DNA from 3 places in the Marinobacter sp. ANT_B65 genome. Region 3 is predicted to be linked to each of the others. Evidence: predicted binding sites of a transcription regulator. Region 3 holds the regulator's gene; each other region holds the start of a gene.
What was found. The regulator sigma-54, encoded in region 3, starts transcription at its own class of promoters, with help from an activator protein. The targets are predictions, from matches to a motif close to ANTGGCATNNANNTTGCTNT.

Region 1: CPA50_RS04720 (flagellar hook-length control protein FliK) is a predicted target of sigma-54. The motif match lies at 5,101-5,120, and genes of this name have one in related genera.
Region 2: CPA50_RS06590 (PEP-CTERM sorting domain-containing protein) is a predicted target of sigma-54. The motif match lies at 3,723-3,742, and genes of this name have one in related genera.

The regions. Positions count from the first base shown of each region.
Region 1 covers NZ_NXGV01000001.1:995,687-1,003,288, forward strand. Annotated here, with positions in the region: gene CPA50_RS04690 (flagellar assembly protein FliH) at 1-637, shown strand, start outside; gene fliI (flagellar protein export ATPase FliI) at 618-2,018, shown strand; gene fliJ (flagellar export protein FliJ) at 2,018-2,461, shown strand; gene CPA50_RS04705 (STAS domain-containing protein) at 2,586-2,891, shown strand; gene CPA50_RS04710 (fused response regulator/phosphatase) at 2,916-4,670, shown strand; gene CPA50_RS04715 (Hpt domain-containing protein) at 4,702-5,058, shown strand; gene CPA50_RS04720 (flagellar hook-length control protein FliK) at 5,200-6,324, shown strand; gene fliL (flagellar basal body-associated protein FliL) at 6,500-7,009, shown strand; gene fliM (flagellar motor switch protein FliM) at 7,075-7,602, shown strand, end outside.
Region 2 covers NZ_NXGV01000001.1:1,390,152-1,397,753, reverse strand. Annotated here, with positions in the region: gene CPA50_RS06610 (XrtA system polysaccharide deacetylase) at 1-18, shown strand, start outside; gene CPA50_RS06605 (ExeA family protein) at 39-1,082, shown strand; gene CPA50_RS19625 (PEP-CTERM sorting domain-containing protein) at 1,148-1,867, opposite strand; gene prpD (2-methylcitrate dehydratase) at 2,056-3,540, opposite strand; gene CPA50_RS06590 (PEP-CTERM sorting domain-containing protein) at 3,816-4,577, shown strand; gene prpF (2-methylaconitate cis-trans isomerase PrpF) at 4,662-5,840, opposite strand; gene acnD (Fe/S-dependent 2-methylisocitrate dehydratase AcnD) at 5,914-7,602, opposite strand, start outside.
Region 3 covers NZ_NXGV01000001.1:858,179-865,780, forward strand. Annotated here, with positions in the region: gene CPA50_RS04060 (YhdP family protein) at 1-272, shown strand, start outside; gene yjgA (ribosome biogenesis factor YjgA) at 294-818, opposite strand; gene mgtE (magnesium transporter) at 841-2,202, opposite strand; gene CPA50_RS04075 (HPr family phosphocarrier protein) at 2,297-2,566, opposite strand; gene rapZ (RNase adapter RapZ) at 2,573-3,457, opposite strand; gene ptsN (PTS IIA-like nitrogen regulatory protein PtsN) at 3,487-3,957, opposite strand; gene hpf (ribosome hibernation promoting factor) at 4,043-4,351, opposite strand; gene CPA50_RS04095 (RNA polymerase factor sigma-54) at 4,458-5,993, opposite strand; gene lptB (LPS export ABC transporter ATP-binding protein) at 6,167-6,892, opposite strand; gene lptA (lipopolysaccharide transport periplasmic protein LptA) at 6,910-7,446, opposite strand; gene lptC (LPS export ABC transporter periplasmic protein LptC) at 7,430-7,602, opposite strand, start outside.

The sequences.
Region 1 (7,602 bases), 140 kb from region 3:
CTATGATGAAACACGGGCAGAAGTAGCCGCAAATCTGGATCGTCTTGAACTCTTGTTGAAAGAACTCTTGTTGCCCATCCGTCAGCACCAGGATGAACTTGAAACTTCGCTTCTTAATCTCACCATGGTGCTTGCCAGGGCCGTTGTCTACCGTGAACTGAGCATAGATTCCTCACAGATCCGGCAGGTAGTACGCCGGGCGGTAGAGGCGTTGCCTTCTACGGCAGACAATGTCCGGATTCATGTTCACCCGGATGACTGCAGCGCAGTTCGCGAAGTGGCAGAGCGTTTTGAAGCGGCGGCCTCCGTTGTGGAGGATGACAGTATTCTGCCTGGAGGTTGCCGGGTTGAAACCCGCAACAGCCTCGTCGATTTTACCGTCGAAAAGCGCTTTCAGCGCGCTGTGCAGAGCATGCTGGAACAGCAGACAGATGATGACTCGAACGGTGAGCCCGAAGAGCTGGGCGCCCTGATGGAGGATTTGACTGACTTTCAGCGGGATGTTCTGAGTTCACCTGATAAAACCCCTGATGAAGAGGCTGTTGAAGAGCCCTCTGTCGGAGACATATCTATCGAAAGCGAGCCCGCCAGGAATAACCCCAACGAAGGCAAGCGTGATGACGTCCTCCCTGGCTGATCGCCTGGATCGATATAAAGCATACCTGCGGACCGAACCCGAGCCGGAGCTGTCAGGTCGCCTGACCAGAATGGTAGGGCTGACTCTGGAATGTGTTGGCTGCCCGATGGTAGTTGGTGATCGCTGTGTTATCAAAGGTGAGGGCACCGGCACCGTCGAGGCTGAAGTTGTAGGGTTTGAGGATGACAAGGTCTACCTTATGCCATTGACTGCCATTGAGGGCCTGAAACCGGGTGCCAGAGTAGTTCCATTGTCTGCTGCAAGCCGCGTTCCTGTTGGCCCGCTTATGCTGGGCCGTGTGGTAAATGGCAGTGGTGAACCTCTTGATGGCAAAGGCCCACTCCAGGCGGAGGCGCGGGTTCCGCTTACAGGCGAAATTATTAACCCACTGAACCGGGCGCCGGTAAGGCAGTCAATGGATGTGGGTATCCGGGCGATTAACGCTTTGCTGACTGTAGGCCAGGGTCAGCGCCTTGGTCTTTTTGCCGGCAGTGGCGTAGGTAAAAGTATGCTGTTGGGAATGATGACCCGGTTTACCGACGCCGATGTAACTGTGGTTGGGCTGATAGGCGAGCGGGGCCGGGAGGTTAAGGAATTTATAGAAGATATTCTTGGTGAGGAAGGCCTGGCAAGATCGGTTGTGGTTGCCGCACCGGCTGATGATTCGCCTTTGATGCGTCTGCGAGCGGCCATGCTCACCACCAGGATTGCTGAATACTATCGGGATAAGGGCAAGCGGGTACTGTTGTTGATGGATTCGCTTACCCGATACGCCCAGGCCCAGCGCGAAATAGCGCTGGCCGTCGGGGAACCTCCGGCTACAAAAGGTTATCCGCCTTCCGTATTTGCCAAGCTGCCTCAGCTGGTGGAGCGCACCGGCAATGGTTTGCCTGGGGGTGGCTCCATCACAGCGTTTTATACTGTACTGACAGAAGGCGATGATCAGCAGGATCCGATTGCGGATGCAGCACGGGCGATTCTGGATGGACACATTGTTCTCTCGCGGCGGCTTGCAGAAGAGGGGCATTATCCGGCCATCGACGTAGAGGCTTCGATCAGCCGGGTTATGCCACAGGTAACCGAAACCGAGCATTTTGCCCGGTCCCAGCGTTTCAAACAGGTCTATTCGCGCTATCAGCAGGCCCGGGATCTGATCAGCGTTGGGGCTTATGTGAAGGGCTCTGACCCTGAAACCGACTTTGCCATAACCCATATCGGGAATATGCGCCAGTTTCTGCAGCAGGGTCTCAATGAGCGTGCTTCCCTGGCCGAGAGTATTGAGGGGTTGTTGTCTGTGGTGCCCGAGCGCCGTTCACCGGAACGTCGCAAATCCGCAGTTCCTGATCCCGCAGCTGCCAATACAAATCGAGGTGCTGGTTAATGTTACGGTCCCAACGCCTGGGTGTGGTGCTTTCACTGGAAGAGCGCAAGGAACAGAAAGCGCTGGAGCTCATGGGGCAGGCGCGGGAACTGATGGAGCAGCATAAGGGCCAGGTAGAAAATCTTAATCGTTACCAGCAGGAATACCGGGATCAGATTCGCAATAGCCAGCATGGTGTGGTGCAGGTGAGCCGTTTGCAGGCATGGCAGGCGTTTATTGCGCAGCTTGATCAGGTTATTCTGCAGCAACAAAAACAGTTGGTTCAGGCTGAAGCGGTTTACGAGGCTCGCCGCAGCGAATGGCAACAGGCCTGGGAGCGTCGGCGAGGCATGGAGAAGTACATCGAATCCTGCCGTAAGCAAGAACAAAACGCACGGGATATGCAGGAACAGAAACTGTCTGATGAGGCTGCAGGGCGCGCTTTTTCACGCCGCGGCCGGTAATGACGGGTTTGAAGTTACTGTAATTTCATGCAATCTGTCAGCGCTGGTCTATTCTTATAAAACATCAGTCGCGCCAGCATATGGCGGCTGGGAGTTTCAGTGAATACCTCCGGAGGTTTAGCGGATGCCGATCCATACCCGCCGTGGTCACGACGGTAAAACTCTGATTATCAGGATTGAAGGCCGTTTTGATTTCAGCACTCATCAGGCCTTTCGCGATGCATACGAGCACGGTGGCACGGGTATCCATAGCTATGTTGTGGATTTGTCTGAAGCAACCTATCTCGACAGCTCCGCGCTCGGCATGCTGCTTCTGCTGAGGGATTATGCAGGAGGTGATAATGCCACTATCGCCATTGAAAACTGCAACAGCGATGTCCGAAAGATTCTCACCATTTCCAACTTCGAGCAATTGTTCACAATTCGGTAATTGCTCAGGCAGCCGGAACCTTTCATGGATGTACCCGCCACGGAATCCGATGCAGACAGTGCCGCAGCAAACGGCCCTCTGAAAGTTCTCATCGCAGATGATAGTGACAGTGATCGACTGATTCTGAAAACCCTGTTAACGCGCCTTGGTCACCATGTGCTGGATGCGGCTAACGGTCATGAGGCGGTTGCGCTTTTCCATTCAGAGCAGCCGGATATCGTCCTTTTGGACGCATTGATGCCTGCAATGGACGGGATGGAAGCCGCGCGGGAGATTAAACGGTGTGCGGGTGAACGCATGGTGCCGTTGATTTTTATTACCTCCCTCTCAGCAGCAGAAGATCTGGCACGATGCCTTGAGGCCGGGGGCGACGGATTCCTCAGTAAACCTTATAACCGGGTAATGATCGAGGCCAAGATCAATGCCTTTAACCGGATGCGCCTGATGCATCAGACTCTGTCGGAGCAGAGAGATCTGATGCATGAGCGTAACCGGCAACTCCTTGAAGAGCAGCATATGGCGCGGCGGGTCTTTGACAACGTTGCACACACCGGGTGTCTGGATGCGCCCAATATCCGCTATCACGCGTCTCCTTTGTCGATCTTCAGTGGCGATGTTCTGTTTGCTTCACCTCGCCCAGCTGGTGGGATGCTTGTTTTTGCAGGTGATTTTACCGGCCACGGATTACCCGCCGCCATGGGAGCCATGCCTCTTGCGGAAACCTTCTATGGCATGGCTCGCAAAGGTTTTGATGGGGCCGATATTATTCGCGAAATCAATCAGAAACTTGTACATATACTGCCGAAAAACATGTTCTGCTGTGGGGTGATGGTTGAGGCAGACTTTGAGTTAAGTCAGCTGAAAGTATGGAATGGTGGTTTGCCTGATGGCTGGCTGGTGGGCTCTTCTGCTGCATTGTTTCGTCTGCCATCCCGGCATTTACCGCTGGGTATTCTGAATGCCGGACAGTTCAACGCTGAAATGGAAACCATCAGGACCTGCCCTGGTGACAGGCTGCTACTGATGACGGATGGCGTGCTTGAATGCAGTAATGAAAGCGGTGAGCTCTTTGGTGAGCGCGGTGTGCGGCTTGCGGTTGAGGGGCTGGATACCACCGGGCGACATCCGTTTGATGCTCTTATGAGTGGGATACAGCGGTTTACCGGGAGCCAGAAATTCGGAGACGACCTTACACTTTGCTGTGTGGAAATGGATTATCAGGAAGGGTTTGCTGCATTGCCTGCAGGGGCAGTACCTTCCATTCTGGCCGGCCCCGCTGAATGGACGTGCATGTATGAAGTCCGGGAACACTCTCTGGGAGAGTTCAACCCCTTGCCATTGCTGCTGCATATCTGCATGGAAGTGCCTGGGTTGCGGCGCAAGAGCGGGGAGATATATACCCTGCTCTCGGAGCTGTATAATAACGCGCTGGAGCATGGCGTGCTTGAACTGCCTTCTGAATGGAAATATACCCCGGAGGGGTTTGGCCGGTACTATTCCGAGCGTGCCTTGCGCCTGAGCAGGGTGAGCGATCACTACATCAGGTTCAGTTTTCATCATGAACCCATGCAGTGGGGCGGGCGCCTGCGAGTTATTTGCGAAGACAGCGGTCAGGGCTTTGATTTTCAGAATCATCCCGTTCTGCAATCCACGGAGATGGAACAGATTGGGCCCCGTTATGCGGGGCGTGGCTTGATGCTGCTGAAACAGTTGGCTGAATCTATCAGGTTCCATGAACAGGGGAACCGGGTGGAAATTAATTATGACTGGTACTTTTAATCGACATTTTACAGGAGCAAGGGAGTTGGTCATGGTTGATACACCACACCTTGATGAAGAAGCTTTGGCAGAGCTCAGAGAGGTCATGGAGGATGAGTTCCCGATACTGATCGAGACCTATCTCATGGATTCGAAAGAGCGGGTTGAAAGCCTGAAAGAAGCTGTGGCGAACGAGGATTCAGATGCTTTTGCGAAAACCGCTCACAGCTTCAAGGGCAGTAGCATCAATATCGGAGCCCCTCGCCTTGGAGAGCTTTGCCTGAAAGCAGAACGAGTCGGTCAGAGTGAAAAGCTGGACGAGGCTCCTGCTGTCATTGAAGACATTGATGCAGAATTTCAAAGAGTTACCGAGGCATTTCATTCCCTGATAGGCCGCAGTGTCGGATAAATATGTAAGGTGGTAACAAACTCCCGCAAGGTTGAGTGTGTGAATGGCATCGCTTTTGCAGTTGTTTCGGAAATAGCCTGAATTTCAGCCCTGAAACGGACTGAACAGTGGGCTACCGATTAAAAGCGGCAAGAGGTTGCCATGGCACAGATGGTTCTTCCCCAAACTCAGGTGCCCGGAATCCAGAACGATCCCGGCGTATCAAAACCCGGTTCCGATCGAGAGAATGATATCGGTGAAAGCCGGTATGAATCTGTCTCTCGTGCGGAGCAAAAACGTGTCGATCAGCGGAAAACTGACGCCAGAAACTCTGAAGAACAGGACCAGGCGCAATCAGCAACCGAGGCTGAGCCGGCCCGGAAAAACGATCAATCGGGCGAGGCTGATAACAAAGTTGCTGCGACTGAAGGCGAAACGGTCGGTGATGAAGTAACAGGAAAGGAAAATGTCGCGGAGGTAGCTCTCGAAATGGAAGCCACTGCGACTCCGCTGACCTTTGCAGAGTTGCAGGCTCTGTTGTTGCCTGTAACCGGGCAAACTGCTGTGGCAGGTAGTGTTGCCAATAATCCTGCCGCAATTCCGGGTGCTGGACTTTTTGCTGGACTTGTCGGGAGTAAGCCCGGCACTGACGGTGTGAATGCAGGGTCGCAAATAACCGACGGCCTGCTGTCGGCCACCGGCGAGAAAGCCGGCGCCCTGAGCTCTTCCAGCCTGCTGACAGGTACCCGCTTTGAAGCCACCATGGAGCTGGTTTCTCAACAGGGCATTGGAAATTCCGCCAGTAAGCTGACGGCAGAAGCGCAGGTGCCCCTGAGGAGCTACGCGACATCGGTCGATGTTCCTGTAAACCATGCCGAGTGGGGGGACAAGTTGATGGGGAAACTCAGTTGGCTGACAGCCAAAAATCTTTCTGTGGCCGAGATCCATCTCACCCCGCCTGATATGGGGCCAATGGAAGTTCGGGTTCGCGTTCATAATGACCAGGCTAATATCACTGTTCATGCGGCTAACCCGGTAGTGCGGGATCAACTGGAGCTGCATTCCCATCGTTTGCGCGACATGTTGGGTGAACAAGGTCTTTCTCTGGCCCAGTTTGATGTTTCTGACAACGCGCGGAACCAGCACGGGGGGCAGGGTACAGGTGAAGGTGATGGCTCATCTTCTGGCGCGGGCACTGAGCTCTCTGCTGCCGAAAACAGTGACGCGGAGGCTCAGGGGGGCAGTCTTGACCTGAGCTGGAACGGCGCTGTTGACATTTTTGCCTGAGCGCCTGCGTCATTTCTGTGGGCATTCCTTTCCAATCTGCTTTGCCCATCCTTTCATGCAACGCTAAACTGCGGTTCTGAGCGGAAGGGTTGGGCCTTTTGGCCCGCCCTTTGCAGTCAATCTGTAAAGGTCATGGAAAAGAGCTTCCACTGACGGATTTCTGGCGAAAAACACTATGGCAGAAAATAACGCACCTGCGGCAGCACCGGCCAAGAAAGGTAAACTGAAACTGATTATCCTGGTAACGCTGGTGGTCGTATTGGCGATCGCCTTGTCTGTTGCGGGCACCTTGTGGTTTCTTGGGGGCGGGTTGCCCGGAATGGGTGAGGATCCGGCAGGCCAGAATGATGTTGCGGTCGAGACTTTTACTCCGAGCGCTTATCTGGAAATTGAAAAGGCCCTGGTCACGACGGTGCAGAGTGAAGGGCGCCAGCGTTATGCTCAGGCATACGTAGCTCTGGGCGCAACGAACGCTCAGGCGCTCTCGGCAGCACAGCTGCATATGCCTCTGATCAAGAGCCAGTTGGTTATGGTGCTTGGTAACAGTGATTTTACTGAGCTGCAGACACCGGAAGGCCGGAGGGCTCTGGTAGAGAGTATGCTTACAACGGTGAATCAGGTGCTGGAGCAGGAGGGCGAGCCCGGCGTCGATCAGGTGCTTTTGAGGAATTTTGTAGTGCAATAGAGCTTGAAGTAGCGAGTTCAATAGAGCCCGGGCCCGGGCAAGGTTTTTCAGCGGCAGGACAAAGTATGCAGGATTTACTGTCACAGGATGAAATTGATGCGCTCCTCCACGGCGTGGATGACGGTGACATTGATACTTATGAAGACGCTGACGAAACCGGCGTAAAATCATACGATCTTGCCAGCCAGGATCGTATCGTCCGCGGTCGGATGCCCACGCTGGAGATGATCAACGAGCGATTTGCCCGTTATACCCGTATCAGTCTATTCAACCTTCTGCGCCGCAATGCGGATGTCTCTACCGGCGGCGTGCAGATCATGAAGTTCGGCGAATACGTCCATACGCTGTATGTGCCAACCAGCCTGAATCTATGCAAGGTTCGTCCGTTGCGGGGGACATCCCTGTTTGTTCTGGATGCAAAGCTGGTGTTCAAACTGGTTGATAATTTTTTCGGCGGTGAGGGGCGGCACGCAAAGATCGAGGGTCGGGAGTTTACGCCCACCGAAAATCGCATAGTACAGATGGTGCTTAACCAGGTCTTCAACGACATGCAGGAAGCCTGGCAAGCGGTTATCAAAATAGATTTTGACTAC
Region 2 (7,602 bases), 530 kb from region 3:
TTGATCCGCCTCGCCTGAGTCAGAGACAGGAACTGTAAATGTATCTGGAATTTTTCGGTCTCCACAGACACCCCTTCCGCATTACTCCGGAAGATGATTTTATTTACATGAGCCAGCAGCACTCCCGTGCTTATGTGTACATGTCTTCGGCGATCTGGAGCTCGGAAGGCTTTGTGGTTATCAGCGGTGAAATAGGGTCTGGCAAAACGACGCTTCTGAAGAAAACCATCCGCAACCTCGAAGGCAATCTGAAACTGCTCAACATTTCCTATACCAACCTGGAATCCAGGGACCTGTTTGGCCTGATTCTCCGTAAAGCCGGAATGAAGGTGGAAGACGAAAGCAAAGTCGCCATGCTATTCCAGATCACAGATTATCTGGAGAAAATGGCTGCGGCGGGTACTCCGGTGGTTCTGACCATTGATGAAGCGCAGAACCTTACCCGGGAAAACCTTGAAGATGTTCGCATGCTGGCAGGAATGGAAAGCATGGGAGGGCCCTCCATGCGGGTTATCCTGCTGGGCCAGCCTGAGCTGAAACAGGCGGTTCTGGACATTCCTCAGCTTGCGCAACGGGTAAAGCTGTTCTTCCACCTGGAAGGGCTCAGCCTTGCTGAAACAGCCGAATATATCGACTACCGGCTTCTGGTTTCCGGCCACGGCGGTAACAAACTGTTCGATAGCGACACTGTTCGCGAAATTCACAAGCTCAGCAAAGGCATTCCGAGGCTGATCAACAAGCTATGTGATGGCATGATGATGTGTGCCTACTCCGAAGACCGTCCGTTTATCGACCCTCATGACCTCAAATCCATTCGCAAGGATTTGCTGGGAGACGAGCTTCCGCCGGACACACCCAAAACAGCCGAACTCAGGAAGCAGGAACACTCCGTTCACGAACAAAGCGGAGCCCATTCTGGAGACATGGCCGGGATAGCTAACGCGCTGGTACGCATGGCGGAAGCCTTGGAGCGAATTGACAGCCGCCTGGCCACTGCCTTCCCGGAGGAACCGCCACTCCAGAAACAGAATGTTGGCACGCCTGACAACGTGAAACCACTCTCACCCGGACGCAAAAAATAGGCGCAGCGGCAAAAAAAAATCCCGGACATGTCCGGGATTTTTTTATCAGAACCAGTCCTGACTGACTATTTCGATGCTCTTTTCCGCGCAGCACCAAGGCCAAGCAGCCCAAGCCCTAAAAGCGCAAAAGTACCGGGCTCAGGTACGGCAACAGAGCCGATAGTAACGTTATCCAACCCGTATCCATCGCCATTGGCGTTGGAGAAGATGCTCACATCGCCAAGCCCCGCAGCATCGAACAGACTGACATAAAACACATTGCCACTACCGAGCGAACTACCAAAAATATCACCGAAACTAAAATCCAGACCACCTATGGAAAAACGACCACTGGAATCGTTGGGGTCCGTCATGTAAAAGCCTATCGAGTTATACCCGGTAGTTGGCGAAATTGTCATTTCACTGGCATCCATACTGTCGAGCCACTGAGGCGAAGACAATGCAAAACGACCGTTGAATGGAGAAGTTGCCGAACTCAGAACAGCAAGACCATCTGCACAACTGTAACTACCGCTATTACAGGCGCCGCCCGTCCCGGGAGTAACGCTGGTGAAGGAACCAACGCCAAAAACCGAGTTAATTGTCGTGGCCTGATCGCCGGCTGCATAGCCTCTGTCAAAAGACTCGGTGATTACACTGCCGGAGAGCGATGACAGGAATGCCGCTTCAGCCGCAGTGGCGGCACTATACCCCTGGTCACTGATAGTCAGAACTGGCACGGCGCTGACCAACGAAGACACACTCAATGCTGCCACTGCCGCTACTACTTTAATTGCTGTATTCAACGATCGTACTCCCTGGTGTTCAGATTCAGCCGTTTATATTCTCGACACTGAAAAAAACAAAAGCACGATTCATGCCATCATATTTACCTGTTGTTATTCATAGACTTAAAAGTCACCTAATATATATGCTGTAAATAATCCTGACACCAAAACCACTAAACCGGGTGATATTCCAGCCGCCCTTCTTTTTAAACTACAAACAACTCCACAAAGTCATGAACGTATGCCGATTCAAGCGACTGCTGATCATTACAAATGTTGAAAATCTCCAGACACCTCTGCCCTGCGAAGCGGGTGGCAAGATTTTCCCTGAACTTGTCTTTTAACAGAGGAATACCCTCTTTTCTGCGCCGGCGGTGCCCAATAGGGTACTCCACCGCAACTTTATCTGTGCTGGAGCCGTCCTTAAAGAACACCTGGACAGCATTTGCAATAGAGCGCTTGTCAGCCTCCAGATATTCACGGGTATACCGCTCATCTTCAACGACCTCCATCTTTTCCCGCAGCGTATCGATTATCGGATGAGCCGCGTGAAAGCCGTCTTCGTAGTGCTCTGCGTTAAGATTGCCAAAAATAAGTGGTACTGCAGTCATATACTGCAGGCAGTGATCGCGGTCAGCGGCATTCGCAAGCTTGCCCTGCTTGGAAATAATACGAATGGCAGACTCATGTGTGGTTATAACAATCCGGTCAATTTCGCCAAGCCGGTCTTTAACCTGAGGATGAAGCGTTACTGCAGCCTCGGCGGCCGTCTGAGCATGGAACTCCGCAGGAAAGGAAATCTTGAACAGAATATTTTCCATTACGTAGGAACCAAACGGCTGAGGCAATAAAAACTGGCGCTTGTCTTCTGGTTTGAGCGCCTGATCTCTGTTTGTTTTTGTAAACAGCACATCGTAAAAGCCCCACTGGGGAGCCGTCAGCACTCCGGGAATACCCATTTCTCCGCGCATGGCAATATCTGCAAGACGAACGGCCCGAGAGGTGGCGTCACCAGCAGCCCAGGATTTACGGGAACCGGCATTGGGCGCATGGCGGTAGGTTCGAAGAGCCTGCCCATCTACCCAGGCGTGAGAAAGCGCAGAAAGCAGTTGTTCCCGGTTCGCGCCCATGAGCTTGGCGGTGACTGCAGTGGATGCAACTTTCACCAGCACAACGTGATCCAGCCCAACCCGGTTAAACGAGTTCTCCAATGCCAGAATACCCTGTATTTCATGGGCCATGATCATGGCTTCCAGAACCGAGCGCATGGTGAGAGCCTCCCGGCCCTCTGCAACGCGTTTCTGGGACAGGTGATCTGCAACAGCCAGAATAGCACCCAGATTATCTGAGGGATGCCCCCATTCGGCCGCCAGCCAGGTATCGTTGTAATCCAGCCAACGTATGATACAGCCAATATCCCATGCTGCCTTTACGGGGTCGAGGCGGAATGACGTACCCGGCACCCGGGAACCATGAGGCACTACCGTACCCTCAATCAAAGGCCCCAGGTGTTTGGTGCATTCAGGAAAACGCAGTGCGAGCATTCCGCACCCAAGGGTATCAATCAGGCAGTGGCGGGCCGTGCTCCAGGCGTCGTCGCTGTTAATCCGGTAGGTGAGCACATAATCCGCAATTTTCTGCAGCACCACATCGTAATCAGGGCGTTCGTTCAGATCGAATGTTGCTGACACAGGACTACTCTCCTTTGTTTACTTGCTACCAATGGAGTCTAGCTTCTTTGACCGGAAATTCAGTGTACACAGGCCCGACATGCCGGCTCGATACCCTGAAAACCGTCAGGTAATTTAACACTTGTTTGAACTTTTGATCCTGAAGTTATTTTCACCTTACTGATTTAAATGAATATTCATATATTGGCCCCTTGCTTGCTACAACATTAGTGCAGGCGTGAAGCCTCTTAACGCCCAACTGCACACCGGGCAAAAAATAGATAAGGACGAAACCAATGAGCAGGAAATTTCAATTCGGTGGACGTATCGCAGGCGCGTCAATGGCGCTTGTTCTTTTGGGTGGCGTTGCAAACGCAGTTGCCGCACCAGTCACTTTTTTCGGCGAAGATCCCGCCACAACCGGGGTACTGGGACCTAACTCTACCCAGGCCAGAAATGACTTCCTTTCAAACCTTTCTGGCGTGGGAAACGAAGATTTTGAATCCTTCTCCGCCGGCGACAGCTCACCCCTCGGCCTGAGCTTTCCCGGCAGTGGAGGTGCTCTGGCTGCGACTATAACCGGCACAGGCGACATTGGCACCTCAGGTCCCGGACGCTTTCCAACATCCGGAGTCAATTACTGGGAAGTCACCACGGGAGCCTTTACGATTGATTTTACGGATCCGGTGAGCGCCTTCGGCTTCAACGGTATTGATATCGGGGACTTTGTGACCGCTCAAATGATCCTGAACCTCACCAACTCCTCTGGAGAGACCTCAGCGCTTACGGTTCCCCATTCTCTGAATATCCCGAATAGCGCTAATGCAACTCTGTTCTTCGGTTTTTACGATCTCGAGGAAACATACACCAGCATTGCATTTACCAATGCCGGCGGGGGTGACTATTTTGCATTCGATGATATGGTAATCGGCGACCTTGGTCAGATTACACCAGATCCGGATCCGCAGCCGGTTCCAGAACCATCAACTCTGGCACTGCTGGCGATGGGTTTGATTGGTTTCGGAGCAAGACGCCGTTTTTTGGCGCGTCGCTCCTGACAGGACCTGATGCAGAGTCTCAGCAATTAAACTGACTCTCCTGGAAATGAAAGCCATTTGGTCGAAAGACCAAATGGCTTTTGCTTAAAAGCTATCCTCTGGAACCCTTACCCAACCTTCCATAAGAATTCGGGCACTACGGCTCATAATGGCCTTGGTGGCTGTCCACTGACCATTCACTTCTTTAGCTTCTGCACCTACCTGCAGCGTACCCGAGGGATGGCCGAAGGTAACGGATGTGCGATCACCACCACCCGCCGCCAGGTTTACCAGTGTTCCCGGAATAGCTGCTGCGGTTGCGATTGAGACTGCAGCTGTACCCATCATGGCGTGATGAAGCTTGCCCATGGACAGTGCGCGAACCAGCACATCAATATCACCTGCAGCAATCTTCTTCCCGCTTGATGAAGTGTAGTCCGCCGGTGGTGCTACGATGGCTACTTTCGGGGTGTGCTGCCGGGATTCAGCTTCTTCAATGTTCTGGATTAACCCCATCTTTACAGCGCCGTACGCACGAATAGTTTCAAACATCGCCAGGGCTTTGGGGTCGCTGTTGATGTCGTCCTGCAGCTCCGATCCTTTGTAGCCAACTTCCTTCGCATTGATGAATACGGTTGGAATGCCGGCATTGATCATGGTGGCTTTCAGGGTACCAACGCCCGGAACTTCCAGCTCATCCACCAGATTACCGGTGGGGAACATGGAACCTTCGCCGTCGGCCGGGTCCATGAACTCTACCTGCACTTCGGCTGCAGGGAAGGTTACGCCATCCAGTTCAAAGTCACCGGTTTCCTGCACTTCACCATTGGTGATTGGCACGTTGGCAATGATGGTTTTACGGATATTTGCCTGCCAGATGCGAACAACTGCCGTGCCATTTTCCGGGATGCGCTCTTTTGCCACGAAGCCACTATTAATAGCGAAGGCGCCGACGGCTGCAGTGAGGTTGCCGCAGTTGCCGCTCCAGTCCACAAAAGGCTTATCAATGCTTACTTGCCCGAACAGGTAATCCACATCGTGATCCGGCTGGGCACTTTTGCTCAGAATAACGGTTTTGCTGGTACTGGATGTAGCGCCGCCCATACCGTCAGTCTGCTTCTGGTAGGGATCGGGGCTGCCAATAATGCGCAACAACATATTATCCCGCGCAGGGCCAGGGGCCTGGGCTCTCTCCGGGAGATCGTTCAGCCTGAAGAACACACCCTTGCTGGTGCCGCCACGCATATAGGTAGCGGGTATTCTGATTTGGGGAGCCTTGCTCATCTTGTTGCTCTCACTCTTAGCAATGACTGGTTGAATACAAGGCCTGGCTCCGGATAGCAGCCAGGCCTCATTTTCACGCTGCGCCTTCAGATTCCAGGAAGTCCTGGGCAAAACGCTGCAGTACGCCGCCAGCTGAGTAGACAGACAACTCCTCTGCGGTATCCAACCGGCAGATCACCGGCACCCGTTCGGTGCTGTCGTTCTTGCGATGGATTACCAGAGTCAGCTTCGCACCTGGCGCAGCCGTGCCTTCTACATCAAAGGTTTCTGTACCTTCAATATCCAGAGTTTTGCGCGTTGTGCCTTCCTCAAACTGCAGGGGCATCACACCCATACCAACCAGGTTGGTACGGTGAATACGCTCAAACCCTTCAGCAGCAATCGCTTCAACACCTGCCAGAGCTACGCCTTTCGCAGCCCAGTCACGAGACGATCCCTGGCCATAGTCTGCACCGGCAATGATGATCAGCGGCTGCTTACGCTCCATGTAGGTTTCAATGGCTTCCCACATGCGGGTGACCTTGCCTTCCGGCTCAATCCGCGCAAAAGAGCCCTGCTTCACATTGCCGTTTTCATCCAACACCATTTCGTTGAACAGTTTCGGGTTGGCAAAGGTAGCACGCTGGGCGGTCAGGTGATCGCCACGGTGGGTTGCATACGAGTTGAAGTCGACCTCGGGCACGCCCATTTTATGCAGGTATTCGCCGGCAGCACTGTCCATCATGATTGCGTTGGACGGAGACAGGTGATCGGTTGTGATGTTGTCCGGCAGAACAGCCAGTGGGCGCATACCCTTGAGAGTCTTCTCACCAACCATGCCACCTTCCCAGTATGGAGGGCGGCGGATGTAGGTACTCATCTTGCGCCAGTCATAAAGAGGATTAGTGTTGGCTTGTGCATCACGGGTAATGTCAAACATCGGAATGTAGGTGCTGCGGAACTGTTCCGGCTTCACCGATTTTTTCACGATGGCGTCGATTTCCGCGTCATCCGGCCATATGTCTTTCAAAGTGACCGGATTTCCATCTTTGTCGTAACCTAACGCATCCTTTTCAATATCGAAGCGGATGGTGCCTGCAATCGCATAGGCCACAACCAGGGGTGGCGAGGCAAGAAACGCCTGTTTGGCGTAGGGGTGAATCCGGCCGTCGAAGTTACGGTTGCCTGAAAGCACGGCTGTCGCATACAGGTCACGATCTATGATTTCGTCTCTGATAGCCGGATCCAGTGCGCCGCTCATGCCGTTACACGTAGTACAGGCAAACGCCACTACACCAAAGCCGAGATTTTCCAGCTCAGGCAGCAACTCAGCGTCTTCCAGGTACATCTTGACAGTCTTGGAACCCGGAGCCAGGGAAGACTTAACCCAAGGCTTACGGGTCAGGCCCAGTTTGTTGGCGTTGCGGGCAATCAGGCCAGCAGCCACCATATTACGAGGGTTGCTGGTGTTGGTGCAGCTGGTAATGGCAGCGATGATAACAGCGCCATCCGGCATTTTACCTTCTTCCTGTTCCCACTCACCCGCTATACCACGCTCTGCCAGCTCGGAGGTCGGCAGGTGTGCATGAGGGTTAGAGGGACCTGCAAGTGTACGGGTGACGGAAGACAGATTAAACTTCAGAACACGCTCGTACTCGGCAGTCTTGAGGGCTTCGGCCCACAAGCCAGTTTGTTTCGCATACCTTTCTACCAGAGCAACCTGATCATCTTCACGACCGGTCAGCTTCAGATAATCGATGGTCTGACCATCGATGTAGAACAT
Region 3 (7,602 bases):
GGCCATCGGGAGCGTTCAAGCTCAGTGGTTCCACAAGCCTCACAGACGGCGCGCTTGATATGCGTCTGGTGGTCGTTTTACCGCTGACCCAGAACCTGCCTCTGGCTGCGCTGCTGATGGGCGCCAGCGCGCCTATCGGGGGTGCGCTGTTCGTGCTGGACAAGGTGCTGGGTGACCCGTTGAGCAAATTGACCAGCGCTACCTACAATGTAACCGGCTCCTGGAACGAACCGGAAGTAGACCTTCGGCAGGTTTTTGATACCGGTAATTAGGCCCTGTCCAGAGCTGGGAAATCAGGCCTCAACTTCGTCAATGCGTTCTCGCAGGTAGCGGAACAGCTTGCGGGTCTGGCCGGTGTTCTTCTGTTTTTCTACATCCTTGCGGGCGTTGCGGACAAGGTTGCGTAAGTGTTGTATATCAGCACCAGGGCAGTAACTGAAGAACTCGCCCGCTACGGAATCACCTTCGGTAATCATGCGGTCACGCCAGCGTTCAGCCAGGTGATGGCGACGGGTATGTTCCACGCTTCCCGAGTCAAAGGCATCGATGGCTCTCTGTACAGCTTCAGGGTCATCTTCCTGCCGGATAATCTTGCCAATATACTGAAGGTGACGCCTCTTGGCCTCGTTCTGGCGAATCCTGCGGGACTCCTCGATAGCGTTTCTCAGAGTATCGCTGATGCTGAGTGTATCAAGCTGCTCATCGCTCAACTCCATCATGCGCTTGCCAATATTCTGGAGCGCGTGCATGTCTCGCTTGAGCTGGGATTTACTTGGCCCGGAATATTGCGGGGCTTCGTCTTGGTTGCTGTCGATCATTGTTCATTCCAGATTAGTCGGTTCAGGCGTAGAAGAGGGTGGCCAGGCCCAGAAAAGATGTAAAGCCAACCACATCTGTGACTGTTGTCAGTATAACGCTGCCGGCCAATGCCGGGTCGATATTGCGGGACTTCAGGAATAGCGGTAATACCGTGCCCACGAGTGCGGCCGCGACCAGGTTGATCATCAGGGCAGCGGCAATAATCCCACCGATGGTTACATCCTGAAACCAGATCATCGCGGCTGCAGCCACTAACGTGGCCCAGAGCACGCCGTTGAGCATGCTCGAAAGAAACTCCCGGTTCAGCAGCCAGCCCACGTTGGCGGAGCTGATCTGCCCCACAGCCATGCCCCTGATCACAAGGGTGAGTGTCTGGCTGCCTGCTATGCCTCCCATACTGGCAACGATTGGCATCAGTATGGCAAGGGCGACAACCTGGTCAATGGTGCCCTCAAACAGTCCTATCACCCCGGACGCAATAAAGGCGGTGACAAGATTGACTCCTAACCATACAGCCCTGCGTCTGGTGGTTTTCCAGACCGGAGCGAAGGTGTCCTCATCGTCATCCAGCCCGGCCATACTCATCAGTGAGTGGTCGGCATCCTCACGGATAACATCCACCACGTCATCGATGGTTATCCTGCCCAGCAACCGCCCCTCTGAGTTTACCACCGGAGCGGAAATAAGATCGTAGCGCTCGAAAAGGTGGGCCACTTTGGTGTCAGAAAGGGTGACCGGTATAGGTTCTATATCGGTATCCATGACTTCCCGCACCGTTGCGGTTTGATTGGATACCAGCATTTTTGTAATGGGGAGCATGCCGATAAACTCGTCGCGCCGGCTTACTACAATCAGGCTGTCAGTCATCGGGGGTAGCGCTCTGTGCCGGCGCAGGTATCGCAATACTACATCAATGCTCAGGTCGGGGCGCACGGTGATGGTGTCCGTGTTCATCAGGCCGCCGGCGGTGTCATCCGGGTAGGAAAGCACCTCTTCGACCCGTTGCCGGTCCTGTTCATCCATGGTGTCCAGAACTTCCTGGATCACCGTGTCCGGTAACTGTTGCAGAAGGTCGGCGAGATCGTCGGACTCGAAGTCCTCGATGATATCCGCCAGTTCCTGAGCGTTCAGCCGGCTCAGATATTCCGCACGAATGTCCTCATTAAGGTACTGGAGAACATCGCCTTCCAGCTGTTTATCTACCAGATTCCACAGCAGAGCACGTTGGCGCGGAGGAGAGGATTCGAGTAAGTGAGCGATATCGCTGGGGCTCAAGCCACCATTGAGGATGCGGGCGACCTGTTTCAGGGCACCACTGTCCAGCGCTTCACTCAGCGAGCGTAAACGTTGGCGGGCCTGGCTTTTTTCCAGAATATCGGACATGAATCACCTACGCACAGAAAACGCCTGTATTATAACGGAGTTAGCCTTTGCACGTGAGAAAGAGTTGCAGGGAAATGCTATGGAAAATGGCGAGCTATTCACCTTCCCCGAAGTAATCGTTTATCAGCGCGGTTAAGGCTTCAATGGCTTCCTGCTCTCCCGGGCCTTCGGCCACAAGCTCCACTTCAGTGCCTTTGCTGGCCGCGAGCATCATGACTTGCATGATATTTTTCGCATCTACCTCGCGGCCTTTGCCGCAGACTTTGACAGAACAATCGAAAGCCGATGCGGTGGCAACCAGTTTGGCGGTGGCCCGGGCATGCAGCCCAAGTTTATTGATAATAACAATCTGCTGACGTATCACTCTGGGTCAGACCTCTTTCCGGGCCTGCAGGTGCGGCAATTCGGTGTGACGCACCTGTGCGTTGCTGCTGTGCTCGCGGAAATACTTTCCCAACTGTTCGCACACGTACACCGAGCGATGCTGGCCGCCAGTGCATCCAATGGAAATGGTCATGTAACTGCGATTGCTGTCTGCAAAAGAAGGAATCCAGCTTTCGAGGAATGCAATAAGGTCGTTTACCATTTTATGACTTGCGGGTTCTTTTTCCAGAAACTCGATCACCGGCCCGTCAAGACCTGTAAATTTGCGCAGGCTGGTATCCCAATAGGGGTTCGGTAAACAGCGCACATCGAATACGTAATCAGAATCCAGCGGAACGCCGTGCTTGAAGCCGAACGACTGGAACAACAGGGCCAGTTCCTGGTCTTTGCGGCCCGCTACTCTCTGCTTCACCATATCCCGCAACTCGTACATCGAGAGCCCTTTGGTGTTGATGTAGAGATCCGCGAGCTTTGAAAGTGGCTCCAGCAGAGCTTTTTCGTTGTCAATAGCTTCTCTGAGAGAGGTTTTGTCATCGCTCAGAGGATGCTTTCGACGAGTGGCATGAAAGCGCTGCAGCAAGGACTGCTCATCGGCATCCAGGTATATGATTTCTACCTGAATATCAGCCTTGCGAAGTTTGCGGTAAATATCTTCGAAATTGGCCAGTTCGCCTGACAGGTTGCGGGCATCAATACTGACCGCCATCTTGTCGAGCCTTCCCGGCGCGCTCTGGTTAGCCGCCTCCCGGGTAAGAGGGAAAAGAAGCCCGATAGGCAGGTTATCGATGCAGTAATATCCCAGGTCTTCCAGTACGTGAAGAGCTGTACTCTTGCCGGAACCGGACCGGCCACTGACGATGATCAGCTTCATGGTGAAACAGCCTGTTGCCAGAGTGGGTATCAGCCGTTTTCGGCCGTCATGCGTTGGTAAAGTGTCTGAGCATCCTCACATTGCCTGAGGCTGTCGCAAAATGTGCTTTCATTGAATTTCTCTGCGAGCTGGCTCAGTAATTCCAGATGTTCGCTGGTGGCTTCCTTGGGCACAACAAGTGCAAACACGAGATCCACCGGTTGGTTGTCAATAGCATCAAACTCGACGGCTTCTTCCAGCGTTATCAGGACGCCAATTACATGTTCGAGCCCTTCCAGACGGCAGTGGGGGATGGCGATCCCCTGGCCGATTCCGGTGCTGCCCAGCCGTTCACGAGCGATCAGATTGTTGAAGATCTGGCTCTCGCCGAGTGAATCATTGTGCTGACGGATCTGCTCGGCAATGAACTCCAGAACCCGCTTTTTACTTGATGCGGGTACCTTGCACTGGGTCAGTTCCGGCGCAAGAATGTTGTCTATTGTCAGGGATGTGTCGCTCATGAATCGACCGTGCTTCCGTTAAAAAAAACTGCGACACGTTGTCCGCGCCGCAGTCTGATGAGATGACATGCCTGAAAACAGCCGCCTAGCGGGCGGTGTTCCCCTGCATCCTGTCTACACTCTTTTCTTTGTGCTTGAGAATCTGCCGGTCAAGCTTATCGATGAGTCCGTCGATAGCTGCGTACATATCCTCACTTTCCGCCTTTGCGTGAATCTCACCACCAACCACGTGGAGTGTTGCGTCCGCTATCTGACGAACCTTATCTACTTCCAGGGTCACCTGGCAGTTACTGATGTGGTCGAAGTGCCGCTCCAGTCGCTGAAACTTTTCAGACACATAATCCTTCAGGGCGGGAGTCAGTTCTACGTGATGGCCTGAAATATTAAGTTGCATAGACGTCTCCTGTTGTTATCCGTTCCGGCTCTGGGAGCCCGGCCTGGGTGCTGACACCTGTTATTGCGCCAGCGAAATTCTTGAGAACCCGTAAACAGTGCCTGGTTCAGACCAGACGCTTGCGTTCGTTCGAAGGCGGAATGTGCATCGCCTCACGATATTTTGCAACTGTGCGTCGCGCAACCTTGATTCCCTGTTCTCCAAGCATGGCTGCAATCTTGCTGTCACTCAACGGCTTTTTAGGTGTTTCTGCAGCAATTAACTTTTTGATCATGGCGCGAATCGCTGTTGAGGAACATTCGCCGCCCTCGTCGGTACTGACGTGGCTGGAGAAAAAGTACTTCAGTTCAAAGATGCCTCGCGGTGTATGCATGTATTTTTGTGTGGTTACACGGGAAATGGTGGATTCGTGCATTTCCACAACCTGGGCAATATCCGAGAGGATCAGTGGCTTCATTGCCTCCTCCCCATAATCCAGAAATCCCTGCTGATGCTCAACAATACGCGTGGCAACCTTCAGCAGAGTTTCGTTCCGGCTTTGCAGGCTTTTTATAAACCACTTGGCTTCCTGGAGCTGGTCGCGAAGATAGGTGTTATCCGCACTGCTGTCGGCCCGCCTTATTAGTGAAGCATAGCTGGCATTTACGCGTATGCGCGGAGCAATTTCAGGATTCAGCTCTACCCGCCAGCGGCCATTGTGCTTGCGAACGATGACATCGGGAATGACATAATCCGGCTCGGTCCGGTCTATGATGTCGCCGGGGCGCGGGTTGAGGCCGGTGATAAGGGTAAGCACGTCACGCAGCTGTTCTTCCTTGAGGCGGCTGCGGCGGAGCAGCTGGGCATAATCACGGTTGCCCAGCAGATTTATGTAATGGGTGATGACGAGTCGTGCCTGGGCAAGCCAGGGAGTTTCCGGTGGTAGCTGGTTGAGCTGGATCAGCAGACAGTCCTGAAGATCCCGGGCAAAAACTCCCGGTGGATCGAAGTGTTGCAGCCGGCGTAAAACGGCTTCTACTTCATCTATCTCAAGGGGGTCCTCATCTGTATCGTCGGTCAGGCCGGCATAGATGTCCTCAACAGGGCTGGTGAGGTACCCGCGCTCGTCCACTGCATCCATCAGGGCGTGAGCAATGGCCTGATCCCGTTCGTTCAAAGGTGTCAGGTTGAGCTGCCACTCCAGATGATCTCTCAGGGTTTCGGTTGGTGAGTTTCTGGTTTCGAAATCATGGTCGTTTTCGTCATCATTCCGTGCAGCGGGGGCAGGGGCCGACTGATAAACGTCTTCCCATGCGGTATCAACGGGCAGATCGTCGGGAAGTGTATCCGGGATTTCGTTTTCAGACTGCCAGTCCGGGCCGGTTTCGCTCTCATCCCAGTCGGAGGTGGGTGTATCAGCTGTCGCTTCAGCGGACATTTCGACGGCGGAACTATCCTGATTCTGATCACTGTCGGCTGAAGGCGATTCAATCTGCTCGTCATCTTCCGAATTTTCCAGCAGGGGATTGGATTCCAGGGCTTGCTGGATTTCCTGCTGGAGATCGAGAGTTGATAACTGCAGAAGCCTGATCGCCTGTTGCAGCTGGGGCGTCATTGTCAGGCTCTGACCCAGCTTTAATTGTAATGAGGCTTTCATAACCATCGCTCAGGATCCGTCACACTTACCTGCTCTGAATTTCTTGCATTGGCCAAAAAATCTATGTATGTCGGCTACTTGCCGCCCCTATAGATTACCCTAGCAAGTTCTTTGCCGAGTTTACTTGCTCCCGGTCAGCAAAACAATCGAAGGGACATGCTCCGGAGCGAAAACAGACCCTAAAGGCGAAATTCATTTCCAAGATACACTTCTTTAACTTGTTGATTGGCAAGTATGGTTTCGGAGTTTCCGGAAGCGATAATGTGGCCTCCGGAAACTATGTAAGCGTTCTCGCAGATATCCAGTGTTTCACGCACGTTGTGATCTGTGATCAGAACGCCTATGCCCTTGTCCCGGAGGTGGCGGATAATCTGTTTGATATCACTTACGGAAATGGGGTCTACCCCGGCAAACGGCTCGTCCAGAAGGATGAAAGCCGGTTCCATTGCCAGGGCGCGGGCAATTTCGACCCGGCGCCGTTCACCGCCGGAGAGTGCCATGCCCAGGCTGTCGCGGATATGGGTAATGTGGAACTCTTCCAGCAGTTGTTCGAGTTTACTCAAACGTTCAGTGCGGCTGAGGGATTTACGGGTTTCCAGAATCGCCATAATGTTATCCCGCACTGAGAGCTTGCGGAATACAGATGCTTCCTGCGGAAGGTAGCCAATGCCTTTGCGGGCCCGGCCATGCATGGGCAGTGGCGTGATGTCCTGGCTGTCTATGGTTATACGGCCATTGTCAGCATTCACCAGCCCCACAATCATGTAAAAACAGGTGGTTTTTCCGGCGCCGTTGGGGCCGAGCAGGCCTACGATCTCGCCGCTGCGAATTTCCAGTGAGACATCAATGACCACTTTTTTCTGTTTATAGCTTTTTGCCAGGTTACTCGCTCTGAGAACTGCCATTGGATCCCTGTTTTCTGCTATTTGGTGGAGTCACTGCTGCTGCCTCGGGGCTGGATGACCATTTCGACCCGGCCCGGGCCTGCGCCGGTATCCCTGCCGCCTTCTGCTGTGACTACTCTTTGCTCGGTGTCGTAATGAATAATGTCGCCGCGAAATACGTTGCCATTCTGCTCAATTACGGCTTCCCGTTCAAAGGTGAGTTGCTTGTCGGAAGCAGACCAGGTGATGTTTCGGGCTTTGGCGTCGGTTTCACCCTCACCGCTGGTAACAGGTTGCTGGTAACGGGCAGGGGAGCCGTTGGCTTCGATACGGTTGAGGCCTTCGGCGCTTCGGTACAGTACCACCCGTTCCGCCGTCAGGCGGGTTTTGCCCTGAACCAGTTCAACCGCTCCGGTGTAGGTGGCAATGCCCTTGCCATCATCCAGGCGGGCGCTGTCTGCGCTGACAGTTATAGGTGTACCGGAATCGAGATCGAAAGCCAGGGCCGGGCTGACCAGGCTTGCAGCCAAGAGAGCCGCAAGCACCTTGTGCAATGAATTATCTGACGGTGTCATAGCGTCCTTCCACCTGGGAGTTAAGTTCCAGAATACGTTCATCAATCCACGCGCTCATGCCTTTAGCCCGGGTAGTGCCCATGCTATCAGTTATTTCTACAAGGTCATCGGTATAGACTTTGCCCTGATCGTTATCCAGGGTCAGGCTCTCAGTGG